3 regions of the Streptomyces sp. NPDC088252 genome follow, and region 2 is predicted to be linked to each of the others. Evidence: riboswitches for the same ligand, from Rfam matches in the RefSeq annotation. Region 2 holds a riboswitch; each other region holds the start of a gene.
What was found. Region 2 has a riboswitch for cyclic di-AMP ahead of ACIOHC_RS28950 (M23 family metallopeptidase). Riboswitches for the same ligand answer to the same signal wherever they lie in the genome.

Region 1: it holds a riboswitch for cyclic di-AMP, as region 2 does, so the genes downstream of both, ACIOHC_RS17510 (transglycosylase SLT domain-containing protein) here and ACIOHC_RS28950 (M23 family metallopeptidase) in region 2, are expected to answer to the same signal.
Region 3: it holds a riboswitch for cyclic di-AMP, as region 2 does, so the genes downstream of both, ACIOHC_RS10070 (transglycosylase family protein) here and ACIOHC_RS28950 (M23 family metallopeptidase) in region 2, are expected to answer to the same signal.

Annotation. Positions count from the first base shown of each region.
Region 1 covers NZ_JBIURS010000007.1:329,969-336,162, reverse strand. Annotated here, with positions in the region: gene ACIOHC_RS17525 (APC family permease) at 1-378, opposite strand, end outside; gene ACIOHC_RS17520 (hypothetical protein) at 717-1,034, shown strand; gene ACIOHC_RS17515 (DUF2461 family protein) at 1,144-1,794, shown strand; gene ACIOHC_RS17510 (transglycosylase SLT domain-containing protein) at 1,930-2,661, opposite strand; cyclic di-AMP (ydaO/yuaA leader) riboswitch at 2,666-2,853, opposite strand; gene ACIOHC_RS17505 (ATP-binding cassette domain-containing protein) at 3,528-5,189, shown strand; gene ACIOHC_RS17500 (DUF305 domain-containing protein) at 5,269-5,934, opposite strand; gene ACIOHC_RS17495 (hypothetical protein) at 6,035-6,194, opposite strand, start outside.
Region 2 covers NZ_JBIURS010000016.1:156,194-162,387, reverse strand. Annotated here, with positions in the region: gene ACIOHC_RS28960 (PrsW family intramembrane metalloprotease) at 1-399, shown strand, start outside; gene ACIOHC_RS28955 (aldo/keto reductase) at 557-1,501, opposite strand; gene ACIOHC_RS28950 (M23 family metallopeptidase) at 1,667-2,713, opposite strand; cyclic di-AMP (ydaO/yuaA leader) riboswitch at 2,980-3,132, opposite strand; gene ACIOHC_RS28945 (PP2C family protein-serine/threonine phosphatase) at 3,412-4,572, opposite strand; tRNA gene ACIOHC_RS28940 (tRNA-Met) at 4,831-4,904, opposite strand; gene ACIOHC_RS28935 (SPFH domain-containing protein) at 4,995-6,194, opposite strand.
Region 3 covers NZ_JBIURS010000004.1:93,333-99,526, reverse strand. Annotated here, with positions in the region: gene ACIOHC_RS10080 (cytochrome P450) at 1-1,041, shown strand, start outside; gene ACIOHC_RS10075 (transglycosylase family protein) at 1,147-2,085, shown strand; cyclic di-AMP (ydaO/yuaA leader) riboswitch at 2,386-2,556, shown strand; gene ACIOHC_RS10070 (transglycosylase family protein) at 2,560-3,321, shown strand; gene eno (phosphopyruvate hydratase) at 3,745-5,031, shown strand; gene ACIOHC_RS10060 (septum formation initiator family protein) at 5,224-5,694, shown strand; gene ACIOHC_RS10055 (DUF501 domain-containing protein) at 5,755-6,194, shown strand, end outside.

The DNA.
Region 1 (6,194 bases), on a different contig from region 2:
CGTTCCCATGGCGATGACCGGGGGCACGATCATCACGACCAACAGGGAGAGCACGAAGACGAGCCACCCGGCCAGCCGTCCCGCCATGGTCGACACCATGGCGTACTCGCCGCCCGCGCTCGGAATGAGGGTGCCGAGCTCCGAGTAGCAGAAGGCGACCGCGATACAGAGCAGTGAGCCGATGGCGATGGTGAGGGCGGTGTATGTGCCGAGGCTGGAGAACAGGTCCGGAACGACCACGAAGAGGGTCGAGGCGGGCGTCACGCAGGACAGCGTGAGCAGTGTCCCGCCCACGACGCCGATGGAACGCTTGAGCTTCTGGGGGGTGGGGCCGGTCGCCGGCGCGAGCGCCTGGGGAGCGCTGAGCGTTTCGGTCATCGTGCGATTCCGATCAACAGGTGCGGTGTCTGAGCACGGGAGCGGTATCGCCTCCAGACGAGGACGTGGTGAGTGGTTTCATCGCTCCCAGCGCGACATGCAATCCTGACGAGTTCCGCAGGTCAAGAGCTGTTCACCTTCGGAATTCGTTGTTTCGGAAGCAGGATCCGACTGTTTGGCGTTAAGAGTGCGTCAATCTGTTGGGGATCGGCGGGTACGGGAACCGCAGCCGGATCCCGGGGAAAGTTTTGCCCGTTCCGCATTCCGGAAGGGTGGGGCGCCGCGAAGCCGGGCTGCCGCGGGTCGCGCATCCACCGCCTTGGTGCCAGCCTGGATACATGGCTTGGGCGTCATGGACGACTCGCGGTGTGTTCTCCGGGCACGGTGGCGTGCTCACGGAAGAGGTCGGCATCCTGTCCGGGGATCTGACTGTTCACACGACCTGGGCCGATGACACGGCCCAGGTGACTGTGCAGTACACAGGGGCGATCGACTGGTTCACCATGTCGGGCAGTCCGGTGCCGTGCTGCTCGGAGGATGACAGCCGGCGTTTGCACGACGCAGTGGTGCGGTCCGTTCGGGAGGGGGAGGCGGCCACGGTTCCCAGACCGCCGCCCCGGCGTTCGGAACGGCCCACGCAGAGCGCCCAGGAGTGACGGTCACCGGCCGACGTACCGACGCCGCGGGACGGCCCTTGGGACGTGTCTTCGAAACTGTGGTCTGCCGTGCGACGCCAGTCCAAAGGCACGTTCTAGGATCCTCCGCATGAGCAGAGCGTTCAGCGGCTGGACAGAGCAGGCATTCGAGCTGCTGCTGCAGTTGGAGGGTGCGCCTTCGCGGGAAGCGCGCGAGAAACTCCGGAAGGACCGGGAACGCCTCGTCCGGCAGCCCATGATCGCGTTGCTGAACGAGGTGGCGGACGCGGACCGGGCGTACGAGGACTTCTCCGTCTGGGGTTTCCGCAAGGATCCGTGGTGGTGGCAGCATCAAGCGGCGGAGATCCGGATCGCGCGCAATGTCCGGATCGGCCTGCGCTTCGATCTCGACGGGCTCCGGATCAAAGGTGGCTGGGACTATCCGGATCCGGGGCAGATCCCGTTGTTCCGTACGGCAGTTGCCGCGCGGGAGAGCGGACCGGAGCTGGTGCGCGCCGTCGAGGCCCTGGAGGCGCGAGGGTACGAGATCACCGGTGACGTCATGCAGCGCGTACCGCGTGGTCACGACGCCGGTCATCCGCGGGCCGCTCTCCTTCGGCACCGCTCGGTATCCGCCGCCCGCCCCCTCGGCGGGGACTGCGCGCAGCACACGGCTGCGCTGGTCGACTCCGTGCTCGTGGCGGCGGAGGAATTGGCACCCCTGCTGTCCTGGCTCGCCCGCCACGTGACCGTTCCGGGCCCCTGTCGCCCTGTCACCTGACGTCGCCGCCGCGTGCGGCTCCGGCCGACGAACCGCCGAAAGGCGGTCCCTGACCGGTGGGTGATCCGTTGCCGGGAGAAGTCCCGGCCTCTCGCCACCCGTCGGTCCTGAACCGCCTTTCGGTGCCGCTGTGCGTCAGTACGCCCCGAAGACGTTGTCGATCGAACCGTACTTGTCGGCGGCGTAGTTGCACGCTGCGGTGATGTTGGCGACCGGGTCGTAGCTGTCCATGGACGTGCCGGGCACGTGGTAGGCACGGAACGTCGGGTCGATGATCTGCAGAAGGCCCTTGGAGGGCGTTCCCTTGGCGGCGTTCGAGTCCCAGTTGTTGATGGCCAGCGGGTTGCCGGAGGACTCACGCATGATGTTGCGGTGGATGCTGTCGTAGCCGCCGGGGATGCCGTGCTGGGCCATGACGGCCAGCGCCTCCCTGATCCAGCCGTCCAGATTGTTCGCGTACGTCGCGGGCTTTGCCGCCGGGGTGGTCGCGGCCGATGCAGCGGCGGTCTTCACGGTGGTCGCGGCGGGGGTGGCTGCCCCGATTGTCAGCGTCATGCCCGGGACAATCAGTCCGGGATTGTCGCCGACGACCTCTCGATTGTCCGCGTACAGCTTCTGCCAGCCACCGCTGAGGGAATGCGCCTTCGCGATCTTGGAAAGGGTGTCGCCGGCGATCACGGAATACGTTGCGGGCGCAGCCTTCTGTACGGAGATTTCCTTGGCGGTGGCGGCCTGCGCCGGCGCGGCGGAGGCGAAGCCGGCACCCACCAGCGGAAGTACGAGGGCGACTCCGCCGGTGGCCGCGGCGATGAAACCGCGGGTCAGCGAAGTGGACTTGCGACGATCGTGCTTACCCGTTATGGACATGCTGAATTCCTCTCCGTCGCCTGCGAGGTGAGCTGTCGGGTTCGGACTGGAGATGTCCGGCCGCACGCGAATGCGACTTCACCCCGAGCCGTTCCGGATACCGGACCGGCGGCTTACCTGGGTCCCCCGCTCCTGCCGTACACGAGATGGGTCGGATTCTCGGACGGCGGCAGGATTTGGCGTTCCGTCCGGATTGACGGTGACCGTAGGCGAGAAACACCGAAAGGAACAAGTCCCCATTTCTGGATCACATTTCATTTACAAGATCGATCAATGGAATTCGCAGTAATCCACCTCACACCGCGCGGCTGAATTTCCTTGCACAGAAGGGCAGCGCACCGGTCACCGAGACCTTCGAACCCTTGAACGTGACTCGCACCACGAAGTCACAAAAGGGACATTTCTTTTTGTATCTAAATGGCGCGACAGGTAGAGAAAGCCCCTTTATTGACGAAGTTATTAATTTTGGGCAAATCGGTCATATAGCGACATTCGTCTGTTGACTCGAAGGGGCTTCGCTCCTGCACACCGCTCGGCGGACCGACCACGTCCGAAACGGCTCCGTCGCCTCGGGGCTTTGCCTTTCGTCCTGCGGCTCGTTATCGTTCCAAACGGCCCTGTTGTCTCCGATAGAGGTGGACGTTGCGCATCTGAGGTTCGCGAACATCGCGCCGTACGGCTCATGCCGTACGCCCGTCACGCAGTAGCAGTGCCTTCCCCTGCCCGTGACCCCGCGTGGATGCGACCTCGGTGCCTCAGCCGTCCTTCGACCTTCCGGACCGCCGCACCCTCCTTCTCGGCACGGTCGCTGCGTGGTGCTCGCATACGAAGCCCCCTTCACCACGCTTGCGACTGCGAGGATCATCATGGCGACACCCACTGCCCCCAGCGCTTCGCTCACCTGCTCCGCTCTGTCGTTCCAGTGGCCGGACGGCACGACCGTCCTCGACGGCCTCTCGCTCAGCATCGGCCGGGGCCGTACCGGACTCGTCGGTACCAATGGCGCGGGCAAGTCCACCCTGCTGCGACTGCTGGCCGGCCGGCTGCGTCCCTCCCAGGGCTCGGTGGCGGTCGGCGGCAGCCTCGCCTACCTGCCGCAGAACATCACCCTCGACACGACGCTGCGTGTGGACGCGGCCCTCGGCATCGCCGAGCGGCGCGACGCGCTGCGCGCCATCGAAGCCGGGGACGTGGACGAGAGGCACTTCGAGACGATCGGCGACGACTGGGACGTCGAGGAACGGGCCGTGGCGACCCTGGGCTCCCTGGGACTCGGCAGCATCGGACTGGACCGCACCGTGGCCCAGCTGTCCGGGGGCGAGACCGTTCTCCTGCGCCTGGCCGCGCTTCTGCTGGAACGTCCCGATGTCCTTCTGCTGGACGAGCCCACCAACAACCTCGATGTGCTCGCTCGGCGCAGGCTCTACGAGGCCGTCGACAACTGGCGCTCCGGCGTGCTGGTCGTGGTCAGCCACGACCTCGAACTGCTGGAGCGCGTCGACCGCATCGCCGAACTCCGTTCCGGTTCCGTGAACTGGTACGGCGGTGGCTGGTCGGCCTACCAGGAAGCCCTGAGCATCGAGCAGGAGGCCGCCGGAAGGATGTTGCGCGCCGCGGAGGCGGATGTACGCCGCCAGAAGCGCGAGCTGGAGGAGACCGAGGTGAAGCTGGCCCGACGCCGGCGTCAGGGCAGGAAGACGGAGGCCGACGGGGGGCTCCCGAAGATCCTCGCCGGCCGCCGGAAGCGGTCCGCGCAGGAGTCCGCGGGAAGGCTTCGCGGCCTCCAGGAGGATCGGCTCAGCGAGGCGCGCGACCGCCATGAGGAAGCCGCGGACGCGATCCGTGACGATGCCGAGATCCGTGTGAGCCTCCCCCGCACCGCTGTTCCCGCCGGCCGCACCGTGCTGAGCCTGCACGAACTGCGCCCCCGGTTCGGCAGGCTGCAGCAGGGCGACCTCCATGTGCACGGGCCCGAGCGGATCGCACTCGTCGGGCGCAATGGTGCCGGCAAGACGACACTGATGCGCACCCTCACCGGCGAGCTCGCTCCGCTGTCCGGCGAGGCCAGGACACACGTACCACTGCGATTCCTTCCGCAGCGGCTGGATGTGCTGGACGACGAGCTCAGCGTCGCGGCGAACGTGGCCCGGATGGCTCCCGGAGTCACCGACAACCACATCCGCTCCCAGCTGGCACGCTTCCTGTTCCAGGGCAAGCGCGCGGAACAGCCGGCGGGCACACTCTCCGGCGGAGAGCGTTTCCGTGCCGCGCTCGCCGCGGCGATGCTCGCCGCACCGGCCCCGCAGCTGCTGATGCTGGACGAGCCGACCAACAACCTCGACATCGCCAGCGTGCGGCAGTTGACCGGCGCACTTGCGTCCTACGAGGGTGCGTTGCTGATCGCGAGCCACGACCTGCCGTTCCTCGAATCGGTCGGCATCACCCGCTGGCTGGTCCTCGGGGAGGAGCTCCAGGACACCACCGCGGAGGAGGTGGGAGACCTGCTCGCGGCGCCGGAAGCGGGCTGAGCGGTCAGGTGGCTCCGAGGAACACGCACGGAAGGGGGTGCGGGCCGCGTGAGGCCGAGGCCCGCACCCCCGGCAGGGGTCAGAGCCTGGCGATGATCTTGTTCATCTTCTCGATCTCGGCCGTCTGGGCGGTGATGACGGCATCGGCGAGCTTCTTCGCGTCGGCGTTGGCGCCCTTCTTGCGCTCGGTCTCGGCCATGGTGACCGCGCCCTCGTGATGGCCGATCATGAGCCGGGCGAACTTCTTGTCGAAGTCCTTGCCCTTGGCTGCCTCAAGGCCGCTCATGTCCTGGTCGGACATCATCCCGGGCATTCCGGAGCCGTTCGAGCCATGGTCCATGCCGGGCATGTCACCCATTGAGGCAGAGGCCGCGGGCAGCGGCTTGCCCCAGGACCTCAGCCAGCCCTTCATGGTGCTGATCTCGGGGTCCTGGGCCTTCTCGATCGCTGCTGCCAGTGTCTTGATCTCCGGGTCGGCGGCGCGGCCGTCGGCCAGCTTCGCCATCTCGACGGCCTGCTGGTGATGCGGGATCATCTGCTGCGCGAACTCCACGTCCGCAGCGTTGAACGTACCGCCGGGAGCGGCCGACGCGGCGGAGCCGTGGTCCATGCCGGGCATGGACGAGCTGTCGGACTTGGAGCTTTCGGAGGAGCCACAGGCCGCCAGCGCCAGAGCGAGCGCGGCGACGGTGCCGACGCCCACGAGCGTGCGGCGACGGGTGGCGATGGGCGAAGAAACGGACATCACACGTTCTTTCCAGGTGGATTGCGCCACGTCGATGGCGCGCGAAAGGGACAGGCCAATCCCGCCGTCCGGCCGGACGGCCGGGAACGGCGAACGCCTGTCACGTCCGCGCGACGCACACCTGGAGCAGTAGATCCCTGCCGGCGAACGGCGGCCCCCGCCGTGCCGGTCCGCGCACCTCCGTACGCCGTCTCGCGGGCATCGACAGGGCCAGGACCACCAGGCCCAGCGCCATGAGCAGCGGCAGCAGCCGGTCGCGC
Region 2 (6,194 bases):
TACGGGACGGGGCGTGCTCCGGCGAGCGGATCGTCGGCCCAGGCCGGGGCTCGTACCAAGGCGCAGGCCAAGGCCCACGGCAAGGCTGCCGCCCGCACCGTCGCCGAGTACGAGTCGTTCGCGACGTCACTGGCCTCACTGCGCAGGCAGGCCCGCCGCGGGACCGCGGGTGCGGACTTCGCCGAACGCGAGCTGGAGCTGCTGCACCATCTCTGGCAGCGCAGGGACGTGGCCGCCCCCGCCCTGACGTACGCGGCGCAGGCGACGGGCCGCCTGCGCCTCCCCCGGCCGGCACCGGGCCCGTACGCTCACTCGTTCCCGCCGCCGCACACGCCGTACGGCGGCCCCGGCTACAACCCCTATCTGGCCCCGCACCAGCCGCCGCGGCGGAGCCAGTAGGGCCACGCTCGGCTCCGAAGCGTTCGTCCGCCGGGCGAGGAGGGCGGTGGACGGGGCCGACCGCGGCCGGGCGCTGAACCGTCCCGCACGCGCGAACGCCCCGGCAGCGCTGTGCTCCCGGGGCGTGAGCGGGCGACCATGCCCCTGGACGACCGTGTCAGGCGGATGCCTCGGTGAGTTCCGCCAGGTCCTGTTCGGTCAGCCGGAGGTCGGCGACGGCCACCAGGGCGGGCAGCTGTTCGACGGTGCGGGCCGAGGCGATCGGCGCGACGACGGTCGGCCGGGACGCGAGCCACGCCAGCGCGACGGTCGCGATCTCCGCGTCGTGCTCCTGGGCGACCTTGTCGAGCGCGGCCAGGACCTTCTGTCCTCGCTCCGACTCCAGGTACTGCCCCGCCTTCTCGGCCCGAGCGCTCTCCACCGAGGCACCCGGACGGTACTTGCCGGTGAGGAACCCGGAGGCCAGGGCGAAGTACGGGACGGCGGCGAGCCCGGCCCGAGCGGCCGTCTCCTGGAGTTCGCCCTCGTACGTGTCGCGGGAGACCAGGTTGTAGTGCGGCTGCAGGGCCACGTAACGGGCCAGCCCCTCGCGCTCCGAGAAGTCCAGGGACGCCTGGAGCCGCTCGGGGCTGATGTTGGAGGCGGCGATCTCCCGGACCTTGCCCTCCTTCACCAGCTCGTCGAGGGCGCTGATGATCTCCTCGACCGGGACGGTCTCGTCGTCGAAGTGCGTGTAGTAGAGGTCGATGTGGTCGGTGCCGAGCCGACGGAGCGACTCCTCCGCCGCGGCCTTGATGTTCGTGGCGGCGAGCCCCTTGTACGAGGGATGGGCGCCGACCTTCGTCGCGACGACGATCTCCGACCGGTTGGCGCGTGCCGCGAGCCACTTCCCGATGACGGTCTCCGACTCGCCGCCCTCATTGCCCGGGATCCAGGCCGAGTATGCGTCGGCGGTGTCGATGAAGTTGCCGCCCGCCGCGGCGTAGGCGTCCAGCACGGCGAACGACTGCGCCTCGTCGGCCGTCCAGCCGAAGACGTTGCCGCCGAGGGCGAGCGGGAAGACCTGAAGATCGGAAGGGCCCAGCTTACGAAGAGAAGTCATGTGTGGATCAACGGATACCGGCGGGTCCGCTATTCCGGCAGCCGGCCCTTCGGGCAGGCCCGTATCCGACCGGCAGCCCTGACGTCGGGGGGAGCGTCAGGGCTGCCGGGGTTCAGCGGCCGGCGAACCGGCTCGGGTCATGTGGGCCGCGAGGCGGCCGGCCGATCAGGGGTTGAGGCCCTTGCCGCGCAGCCAGGCCATCGGGTCGATGCCCGTACCGGCCGGGGTGTGGACCTCCAGATGGAGGTGCGGGCCCGTGACGTTGCCGGTCGCGCCGACCCGGCCGATGGTGTCACCGGTCGTGACCTTCTGGCCGACACTGACACCGATCGAGGACTGGTGGCAGAACCACAGCTCCGTACCGTCTTCGAGCTCCAGCACCGTGCGGTAGCCGTATGAACCGGACCAGCCGGCCGACTTGATCGTGCCGCTGTGTATGGCCTTGATCGGGGTACCCGTCGGCGCCGCGAAGTCGAGGCCGGTGTGGTAGCCGGAGGACCACATCGAGCCGGCCTCGCCGAAGGTCGAGGTGATCGTGTACGAGGTGGTCGGGATGGCGTAGCTCGCGGCGAGCTTGGCGAGCCGCAGGGCCTCCGCCTTCTTCTTGGCCTCTTCCGCCGCCTTCTTCTTCTCGGCGGCGACCTTGGCCTCGGCCGCGTCCTGCTGCTTCTTGGCCTCGGCGGCGGCCTTCTCCGCAGCCGCCTTCTCCTCGGCGGCCCTGGCCTCGGCGTCGGCGGCGTCCTGCTGCTGCTCGGCCTGCTGGAGGATACGGGCACGGAGCGCCTCGCCCGCGTCCGTCGTGCCCCGCTGGGCCTCGGCGGTGGTGATGCCGGCGGTGGTGAGCGGAGCGGACGCGGCGACGGCCTCGGCCTTGTCGGCTTCGGACTCGCCGGAGAACAGGGAACCCACGCCGGGAAGGGACTTGGCGTCGGGCAGGTTGTCCGCGATGGAATCGGGAAGCGAGATGGAGACCGCCGGCTTGCTCTGCGCGGTGGCCATGCCGCCCGCGCCGACCGCCGCGATGACGCCGACCCCGAGCACGGTGGAGCTACGGGCAAGTCCGTTGCGCTGCTTGGCGACGCGGTGCTTGCCGCGCACGGGGCGGACGGACTCCTCGGTGGGGTTCCACTCCTCCCGGCTTCGTTCGGGCTCACCGCCGCCGTCGGCGCGAAATCCCCTGCGGAGCTCTGCCGAGTCGCCGGGCCCGTGCAACTCACCGGACCCGAACTCACCGGTGAAGTCGCTGCCCGGCTCGGTGCCGTAGCCGGTGCCGAACGCCGTTCCCGGCTCGGTGCCGTAGCTGGCGCCGAACGCCGTTCCCGTCCCGGCGGTTGCGTAACCGGCGTCGGAAGCGAAACCGGGGCCGTACCCGAGGCCGTAGTCAGAACCGGAGCCGAAGTCGGCACCCGGGGCGAAGTCGGAGGTGAACCGCGCGGGGGCCTCGGGGGCAGGCTTGTTGGACGCCACTTGGGCGCACTCCTTTCCTTCCTTCTCGCCTACCGGGTTAGCTGACGGGTTCGGAGCAGGAAGGTCTCCTACGGGCGCCTCTGCCTCTCACGAGACACAGGTGTCCGATTCACCCCATGTAGGTGGTTCCCCGGTTCCCTTGCGGAATTCGGCGCTCGCGCACGGTGCCGCCACTGACGACGGCTGGGACGACCGCGCTGCGTTATCGAACGTTAATAGACACCCGGGCCCGATTCCAAGCTGTTCCCACTGATCGTTCCGGTCTTGGCCTGGACTTTACGTGACATAACCGGGTGGAATCGGATGAGTTGAGCGCCCCTCAGCCATTACCCGGATTCTGACGTTGCGTCAAATGTTATGCGGAGCGGTGCGCTTCGGTTACGGACGGTGGCATGCCGCGCCCCGGGCTCCGCCCGGTCCGCACCACGCACCCGCCCCACCCGTCACATCGTGTCCAGTCCCACGATCTTCACCGTCCTGCGCCGGTGCGGCTGCCCCTCCGCGGGACGTACGACCGCGAGCAGTGCCATGTCGTCGGTCGTCTCGCCGCCCGTGTGCCGCCGCACGTCGTCGGTCAGGGCGGACAGCAGTTCCTCGGGTCCCGGAAAGATCCGCCCGCGCAGCCGCGCCGCCGGATCGTAGAAGACCCCGTCGACGTTCCGCGCTTCGGAGAGGCCATCGGTGTAGAGGAGCAGGGTCGTCCCCGCCGGCAGATCCCATTCGTCCGCCCGGTCGGGCCACACCCCCAGATCCATCCCGAGCGGCAGCGCGGGCACCGATGGCCCCAGAACGTCCAGCGCCCCGTCCGGATGCAGCAGGATCGGCTCGGGATGGCCGCGGTTGACGATCCGCACCCGCGACAGCCCGGACGGGATCTCGGCCAGTACGGCGGTGGTGAAGCCCTCGACCGCGTCCAGCCCGCCCCGCCCCGTCCCCTCTCGCGCCAGCGCCCGCTCCAGCCGCTGCGCCACGCCCTCCAGCGAACGCTCCTGCTCGGCCGCCTCCCGGAACGCGCCGATGATCACCGCCACCGACTCCACGGCGTCGAGCCCCTTCCCCCGTACGTCCCCGACCACCAGCCGCACCCCGTGCGGGGTGTCCGCCACGGCGAACAGGTCGCCGCCGACGAACTCGTCCGCCTGCGCCGCCACGTACCGCGCCGCCACATGCAGCCCGCCGATCCGGTCGGACGGTTTGGGCAGCACGGCCCGCATGGCGGTCTCCGCGATCACCCGCGCGGAGGCCAATTGCTCGTTGCTGCGCCGCACGACCCCGTTGATGACGACCGCGAGGACCGACACGGTGACCAGGGTGAGCAGCTCGATCAACGGCACGGCTCGCGGCAACGTGTTGCTGTGCAGCCGCAGCGTGATGATGGCCAGGATCGAGGCGACGGCCGTGAGGATGGTGCTGGACAGCGAGAAGAACGGCGCGGCGATCAGCGGCGCGGCCACGAACAGCGGAATGGCGGTGAAGGTCGGCGGGGTGAGGAAGTCGAACACCAGCCCACCGATGATCATCAGGGCGGGCAGCGCGCGGACGAACCGCCTGGTACGGACACCGTCCCTGGCATGTCTGCCGCGCCGCTTCAGCCGCTTCCACACCTGTGGTCTCCTGCCCGGTACGCGCTCGGCTGCGGACGGTGCCGCGCCCCACCCCCAGGCTCACCGGACCAAGGGCGCGCGGCGACTCCTCATCGGCCAATGGGGGTACGCACGTGGCCCGGCTCACACACAGCCCGTCCTGCCCCTTCACAGGGCCGAAGGGCCGACGACCGGTCACCGGTACCCAGGGACCGGCGGCAACAGGGGGAAATGATTCGGACCCGGCACGCATGCAGCGTGCCGGGCCCGAATCATCAGTAGCGGGGACAGGATTTGAACCTGCGACCTCTGGGTTATGAGCCCAGCGAGCTACCGAGCTGCTCCACCCCGCGTCGGTGAATACAACTCTACGGCATGTCCGGCGCGCTCATGACCACTCGGCGAATCTCCCGCGTCCCGCCCCTTCGGCGCGGCCCCAAGGATCAGTTCGTCTCGGTGATACGGGGAGTGGCCTTCCCGTCGACCGCCGGTGACTTCATCGGACTCGCGCCGCGCTGCAGCGCATGGAGGATCGCCAGTCCCTGGCCGACCACGCCCGCGGCCATCTCATTGACACCGCTGGTGCCGTTGAGGACGGTGAGGTCGGCCCCCGACATGCCGCGCGCCGCCGCGTCGGCCAGCGCCGGCAGGTTCTCCACGATGCGGTTGGCCGCGATGAGCTCCTGGTTGCCGTCGCGCAGCGAGGTGGCGCGCACACTGTTGGCGTCGGCCTGGGCCTGGGCGATGGTCCGTTCGGTGTACGCGTTGCCGTCGGCCTCGAACTTCACCCGGTCCCGGGCCGCCTCGGCGAGGGTGCGCTGACGGTACGCCTCGGCGTCCGCCGGACGTCGGACCTCCGCTTCGAGCCGTTGCGCGGCGAGCGCGGCCTGCCGCTCGGCCAGCGCGGTCTGCTCCTCGATGACCTCGTGCGAGGCCTGGGCCTGGGCGAGCGGTCCGGCCTGCGCGGCGCGGGCGTTGTACTGCTCGGTCTCGGCGTGGAAGCCCGCCCGCTTGATCGCGGTGTCACGTTCGTACTCCGCCTTGAGCGCGGCGGCCTGCTGCTCGCGCTGACTGGCTTCCTGGTCGGCCTTGGCCTCGGCGATCCGGGCCTGGCTGGCGACCGCGGCGGCGTGCGGGGCGGCGAGATTGTTGATGTAGCCGGTGGCGTCGTCGATCTCCTGGATCTGGAGCGCGTCCACCACGATGCCGAGCTTCTCCATCTCGCCGTGACTGCCCGCGATGACCTCCTGCGAGACCCGGTTGCGCTCGCGGATGATCTGTTCCACGGTCAGTCCGCCGACGATGGAGCGCAGGTGTCCGGCGAAGATCCGGCCGACGAGCTCCTCCATCTGCTCCTGCTCCGTCAGGAATCGGCGTGCCGCGTTGGCGATGGACACGGCGTCGTCGCCGACCTTGAAGACCGCGACGGCCCGGACGTTGAGGCGGATGCCCTGCTGGGTCACGCAGTCCTCGGTGATCTCCGCCTCGCGCAGCGCCAGGGAGAGCATGCGCGCCTTCTGTTTGACCGGGAGCACGAAACTGCCGTGGCCGGTGACGATCCGGAACTGGGTGTCCAGGGTCTGCCCCTTGGAACCGGATATGAGCATCGCCTCGTTGGGGGCGGGAACATGCCAGAAGAACAT
Region 3 (6,194 bases), on a different contig from region 2:
GGCATCCCGGGCGAGCGCAAGGCGGAGCTGATGACGCATCTGCTGAACATCGACCCGCCCGACCACACCCGGCTGCGCCGTCTCGTCTCCAAGGCGTTCACCCCGCGACGGGTCGCCGAGTTCGCGCCCCGCGTGCAGGAACTGACGGACCGCCTCATCGACCGTTTCATCGCGGAGGGGGAGGCGGACCTCATCCACGACTTCGCGTTCCCGCTCCCCATCTACGCGATCTGCGATCTGCTCGGCGTGCCGCGCGAGGACCAGGACGACTTCCGGGACTGGGCGGGCATGATGATCCGCCACGGCGGCGGTCCGCGCGGCGGGGTGGCCAGGTCGGTGAAGAAGATGCGCGGCTATCTCGCCGAGCTGATCCACCGCAAGCGGGAGAACCCGGGGGGCGATCTGATCTCGGGGCTGATCCGGGCCAGCGACCACGGCGAGCACCTCACCGAGAACGAGGCCGCGGCCATGGCCTTCATCCTCCTCTTCGCCGGCTTCGAGACGACGGTCAATCTCATCGGCAACGGGGTGTACGCCCTGCTGCGCAACCCCGTGCAGCGTGAGCGGCTGCATCTCTCCCTCGATGCGGGGGAGAGCGAACTGCTGGAGACCGGCATCGAGGAACTGCTGCGCTACGACGGCCCGGTGGAGCTGGCGACCTGGCGGTTCGCCACCGAGCCTCTGACACTCGGCGGGCAGGACATCGCGGCCGGTGACCCCGTGCTCGTCGTGCTCGCCGCCGCCGACCGCGACCCGGAACGCTTCGAGAACCCCGACACGCTCGACCTCGCACGGCGTGACAATCAGCACCTCGGATACGGGCACGGCATCCACTACTGCCTGGGAGCACCACTCGCCCGGCTGGAGGGACAGACCGCGCTCTCCACGCTCCTGAGGCGCCTTCCGGACCTGCGGCTTGCGGTGGAACCTGCCGATTTGCGGTGGCGTGGCGGGCTCATCATGCGCGGACTGCGCACGTTGCCGGTGGAGTTCGAGCCGGGGGTCCCCACGACGCAAGGTGACACACTGTCAACTCTGTGACTTTCACGTGATCTGCGCTGCATCGACTTGTGACACGCGTTCGAGTCCCGCTAGGTTCACCGTTCGACTCACCAGTCACTCGTCAGTCACACGGAAGGCAACCCCATGGGCTCCGCGAACGGCAGACACCGTCGCCCTCGTCAGGCACCCGCCATCGTCGTCGCCGCGGGCGTGACCGGCTCGGCCATCGCCATCCCGCTGCTCGGCGCGGCCGGTGCGCACGCGGCCGACGCCACGACCTGGGACCGGGTGGCCGAGTGCGAGAGCGGCGGCATGTGGAGCGCCGACCTCGGCAATGGCTTCTACGGCGGCCTGCAGTTCTCGCCGGAGACCTGGAAGGCGTACGGCGGCGAGTCGTACGCCCCGCGTGCCGACCTCGCCAGCCGCGCGCAGCAGATAGCCGTGGCCCAGAAGGTCCTGGCCGACAAGGGTCCGGGGGCGTGGCCCAGCTGTGCGGTCATCTCCGGTCTCGCGGCGGACGGGGCGCTGCCGGGTGTCGACCCGGGGATCGCGCCCTCCGGCGAGCCGACGAGCGGTGCGGAGCCGGCTGACGGCGAGTCGGCCACCCCGTCCGATGCCGCCACGCCGTCGGACAGGGCTGGCGCCTCGGGTGCCCACGGCAAGTCGGCGGGCAGGAAGGGCCACTCCGCGAAGCCTTCGGCCACCGAGTCGGCCGCCCCGTCCTCGGGCCCGTCCGACGATGCGTCCGATTCACCCCGTACGTCCGACTCGTCCAATGGTGTGAGCGGCAAGCACCGCGGCGCCCCGGCGCCCGAAGGGAGCCCGGACGCGAACGGCGGCGTCGACCGCGAGTCGGGTCGCCATGCCTCCCGCGGTGGCGGCGACGCCCGCGACGCGGGCGCGGCGGCTGCCGACGGCGCGTACACCGTCCGTTCCGGCGACAACCTCTGGGCGATTGCTGACGCACAGAAGGTTCCCGGCGGCTGGCCCGCACTCTATGAGGCCAACAGGGGGACGGTCGGCTCCGACCCGGACCTCATCCTCCCTGGCCAGAGCCTCCGTCTCGACGTGAAGGCCGACTGAGGGCAGTCTGAAAATCGGCTAATAGAGCCTCAAAAATCGGGGTAGTTAGGGGACCTATGTCCACTTATGCGTAAGTGAGACATGGGTCTCTTTGCGTCAACTGGCGTGTCGCGCCCGGGGAGCCCTTCCGCATCGCCTCCGACCTGCGAAAACGACGGTTCCTCAGATGCAAGTAAGGGCTGATTGTCCGATGTGTCCATCGTTGAATGTGGGGGTTGCCTGTGTTTACGGTCGGAACCGCTCGCACCGCGGGCCCCGTCGACCGTCACGCCGAATCCTGCCGTCGGTCGAAGGGAACAGACGCGTAAAGCGCCGTAGGCAGGAGCGGGGGACCCAGGTAGGCGCCGGCCCGATCGCCGAAAGGTGGATCAGGGGCGGCTTGGGGTGAAGTCGCGTGCTAGGACGTGCGACCGGGCAACTCACTTGGCCCGAACCCGACAGCTCACCTCGTAGGCGTCGGTGAGGAGAAGTTCCATGCTGTTTTCCAGCAAGGGCAAGCACCGCCGCCCGTCCAAGGCCGTCCGTGTCGCCACGCTCGCCGGTGTCGCCGGTACCGCCGTCGCCGTCCCGCTGATGGGTGCGACCGGTGCCTCCGCAGCCTCCGTCGCGACCTGGGACGCCGTCGCGCAGTGCGAGTCCGGTGGCAACTGGTCCATCAACACCGGCAACGGCTACTACGGCGGGCTGCAGTTCTCGCAGTCCAGCTGGGCCGCCGCCGGCGGTACGCAGTACGCCCCCCGTGCCGACCTGGCCACCAAGGCTCAGCAGATCGCCACCGCCGAGAAGCTCCTCGCCATGCAGGGCCCGGGTGCCTGGGGCTGCGCCGGCGCCGGCAACCTGCGCAACGACGGTGTGGACCCGGGCGTCGACACCGGCTCCTCCTCGAAGACCAACTCCGGCGCCACGCAGCAGCAGAGCGCCCCGGCCGCGCCCGAGCGGCAGTCGCAGCCGGCCCAGCCGAAGAAGGCCGAGCGCACCGAGGCCCCCGCCACCAACCGCTCGGACCGCTCCACCGCCCCGCAGGCCGAGTCGAAGAAGACCGTCACCACCCCGACCGGCGAGAAGGTCGAGAAGGGCGACGGCGAGTACAAGGTCGTCTCCGGCGACTCCCTGAGCCGGATCGCCGCCGACCACAAGGTCAAGGGCGGCTGGCAGCACCTGTTCGAGCTGAACAAGGACATCGTCAAGGACGCCGACCTGATCTACCCGGGTCAGCAGCTGCACCTGACGAAGTAGTCCGGGGCCTCTCCTCCCTGAGCACCCCGGCCCGGCGCGCATTCCCCCGTACGCGCCGGGCCGGGGTTTCCGTGTGGCCCCCTGCTTCTGCGGGGCGCGTCACCTCTGTATGTGCGGCGGCTCCGTCCCGGCGGGGCGCGTCGTCCCCGTATCGCATCCCTGAGGGCGGGCCCGTATCGCGTCCGTACGGGCGGGGCCGGCCTGGGTCCCGGGGGCGGCCCCGGCGGTGCGTGATCGTTCAACTTCTATAGTTACTGGCCAGTAAAATTCTGGCTGTTTGCCCCGCAATACTCGCTCTTGGGTCCTTTTTCGTCCCAGGGGACGGGCGGTCGTCCGACTGAGCGGGCCGGGCCGGTTAGGCTCTTGTCGCAAGGCCAAAGTGACCCTGCACAACCAGTGTCATATCCCAGAAGGAGATGCCTCGTGCCGTCCATCGACGTCGTCGTAGCCCGGGAAATCCTCGACTCCCGGGGGAACCCCACGGTCGAGGTCGAGGTTGGCCTCGACGACGGCAGCACGGGCCGTGCTGCCGTGCCGTCCGGCGCCTCCACCGGTGCGTTCGAGGCCATTGAGCTTCGCGACGGTGACCCCAACCGCTACCAGGGCAAGGGCGTGGAGAAGGCCGTCCTCGCCGTGATCGAGCAGATCGGCCCGGAGCTCGTGGGGTACGACGCGACCGAGCAGCGGTTGATCGACCAGGCGATGTTCGACCTGGACGCCACGGAGAACAAGGGCTCGCTCGGCGCGAACGCCATCCTCGGTGTCTCCCTGGCCGTCGCCCACGCCGCCTCCGAGGCCTCGGACCTGCCGCTGTTCCGCTACCTCGGCGGCCCGAACGCACACCTGCTGCCCGTTCCGATGATGAACATCCTCAACGGTGGGTCGCACGCCGACTCCAACGTGGACATCCAGGAGTTCATGATCGCCCCGATCGGCGCGGAGTCCTTCTCCGAGGCCCTGCGCTGGGGCGCCGAGGTCTACCACACGCTGAAGAAGGTCCTGAAGACCAAGGGTCTTTCGACCGGTCTCGGTGACGAGGGCGGCTTCGCGCCGAACCTGGAGTCGAACCGCGCCGCCCTGGACCTGATCGTCGAGGCCATCAAGGAAGCCGGCTACGTCCCGGGCAAGGACATCGCGCTCGCGCTCGACGTCGCCGCCTCGGAGTTCTACAAGGACGGCAAGTACGAGTTCGAGGGCAAGTCCCGCTCCGCCGCCGAGATGACCGAGTACTACGAGGAGCTCGTCTCCGCGTACCCGCTGGTCTCCATCGAGGACCCGCTGTACGAGGACGACTGGGCCGGTTGGAAGGTCATCACCGACAAGCTCGGCGCCAAGGTGCAGATCGTCGGCGACGACCTGTTCGTCACCAACCCGGAGCGTCTGGCCCGCGGCATCGAGGAGGGCTCCGCCAACGCCCTGCTCGTCAAGGTCAACCAGATCGGTTCGCTGACCGAGACGCTGGACGCCGTCGAGCTGGCCCAGCGCAACGGCTTCAAGTGCATGATGTCCCACCGCTCCGGCGAGACCGAGGACGTCACCATCGCCGACCTCGCCGTCGCGGTGAACTGCGGTCAGATCAAGACCGGCGCCCCGGCCCGCTCGGACCGCGTCGCCAAGTACAACCAGCTGCTGCGCATCGAGGAGATCCTCGACGACGCCGCGGTGTACGCGGGCCGCTCGGCGTTCCCGCGGTTCCGCTCCGAGAGCTGACCGGGGCAGCACTCCGCGAACTGATCGGCACAGCGCTCCGCGAACCGGTGAGCGCGACGCTCCGCGAATCGTCAGGCGCGGCAAGGGCTGACCGCAGGCCCTCACGGGCCGAAGGCACCGGCCTCCGTCCGTCCCCGCACTCGGTCCCGTACCGTGTGCGGGGACGGACGTGCGTAATGGGGAGGCGGAGACATGGCCGCGAAGGACCGGGACCGGTTCTCCACCGCGACCCGACTGCGGCTGCTCGGTGAGCAGACCGCCGCCCGCGTCTACCGGTCGCAGAACCGCCGTCAGGCCCGTCGCTCCCGGCTCACCGGCCGGGCGGCCTTCCTCGCCCTCGTCGTCTGCTCCCTGGTGGTCGCGCTCGCCTACCCGATGCGGCAGTACGTGTCGCAGCGCGACGAGATCGCCGACCAGGAGCGCCGGGCGCAGGAGGCCCGAGCCCGCACCGAGGAGCTGCGCGACGAGAAGGCGCGCCTCCAGGACGACGCGTACATCAGGCAGCTGGCCCGCAAGCACCTGCACTACCTTCTCCCCGGAGAGACCGGTTATACGGTGATCGACCCCGACGCGGTCAAGGAGCGCAACGGCGAGACGGACGATTCCGGCCGGCCGTGGCACTCCAACCTCTGGGACGGCGTGGACAGCGCCGACCGCGACTGACTCCCTTCATCCCCTCTGCAGAACCGCAGTTCGAGCAGCCCGATCAGAACCTAGGCAGGCATGGAAACCCCCCCTCCGCAGACCGAGTCCACCGCGCCCACCGAGGCGGACATCGCCGCGTTCCAGCAGCAGCTGGGCCGCCCGCCGCGCGGGCTGCGCGCGATCGCGCACCGCTGCCCCTGCGGCAATCCGGACGTGGTCGAGACGCAGCCCCGGCTGGAGGACGGTACGCCGTTCCCGACGACGTACTACCTGACGTGCCCGCGTGCCGCGTCCGCGATCGGCACGCTGGAGGCGAACGGCGTCATGAAGGAGATGACCGAGCGCCTCGCCACGGACCCGGAGCTGGCCGCCGCGTACCGGGCCGCGCACGAGGACTACATCGCCCGGCGTGACGCCATCGAGGTCCTTGAGGGCTTCCCGAGCGCCGGCGGCATGCCGGACCGGGTGAAGTGCCTGCACGTGCTGGTCGGGCACTCGCTGGCCGCCGGGCCCGGAGT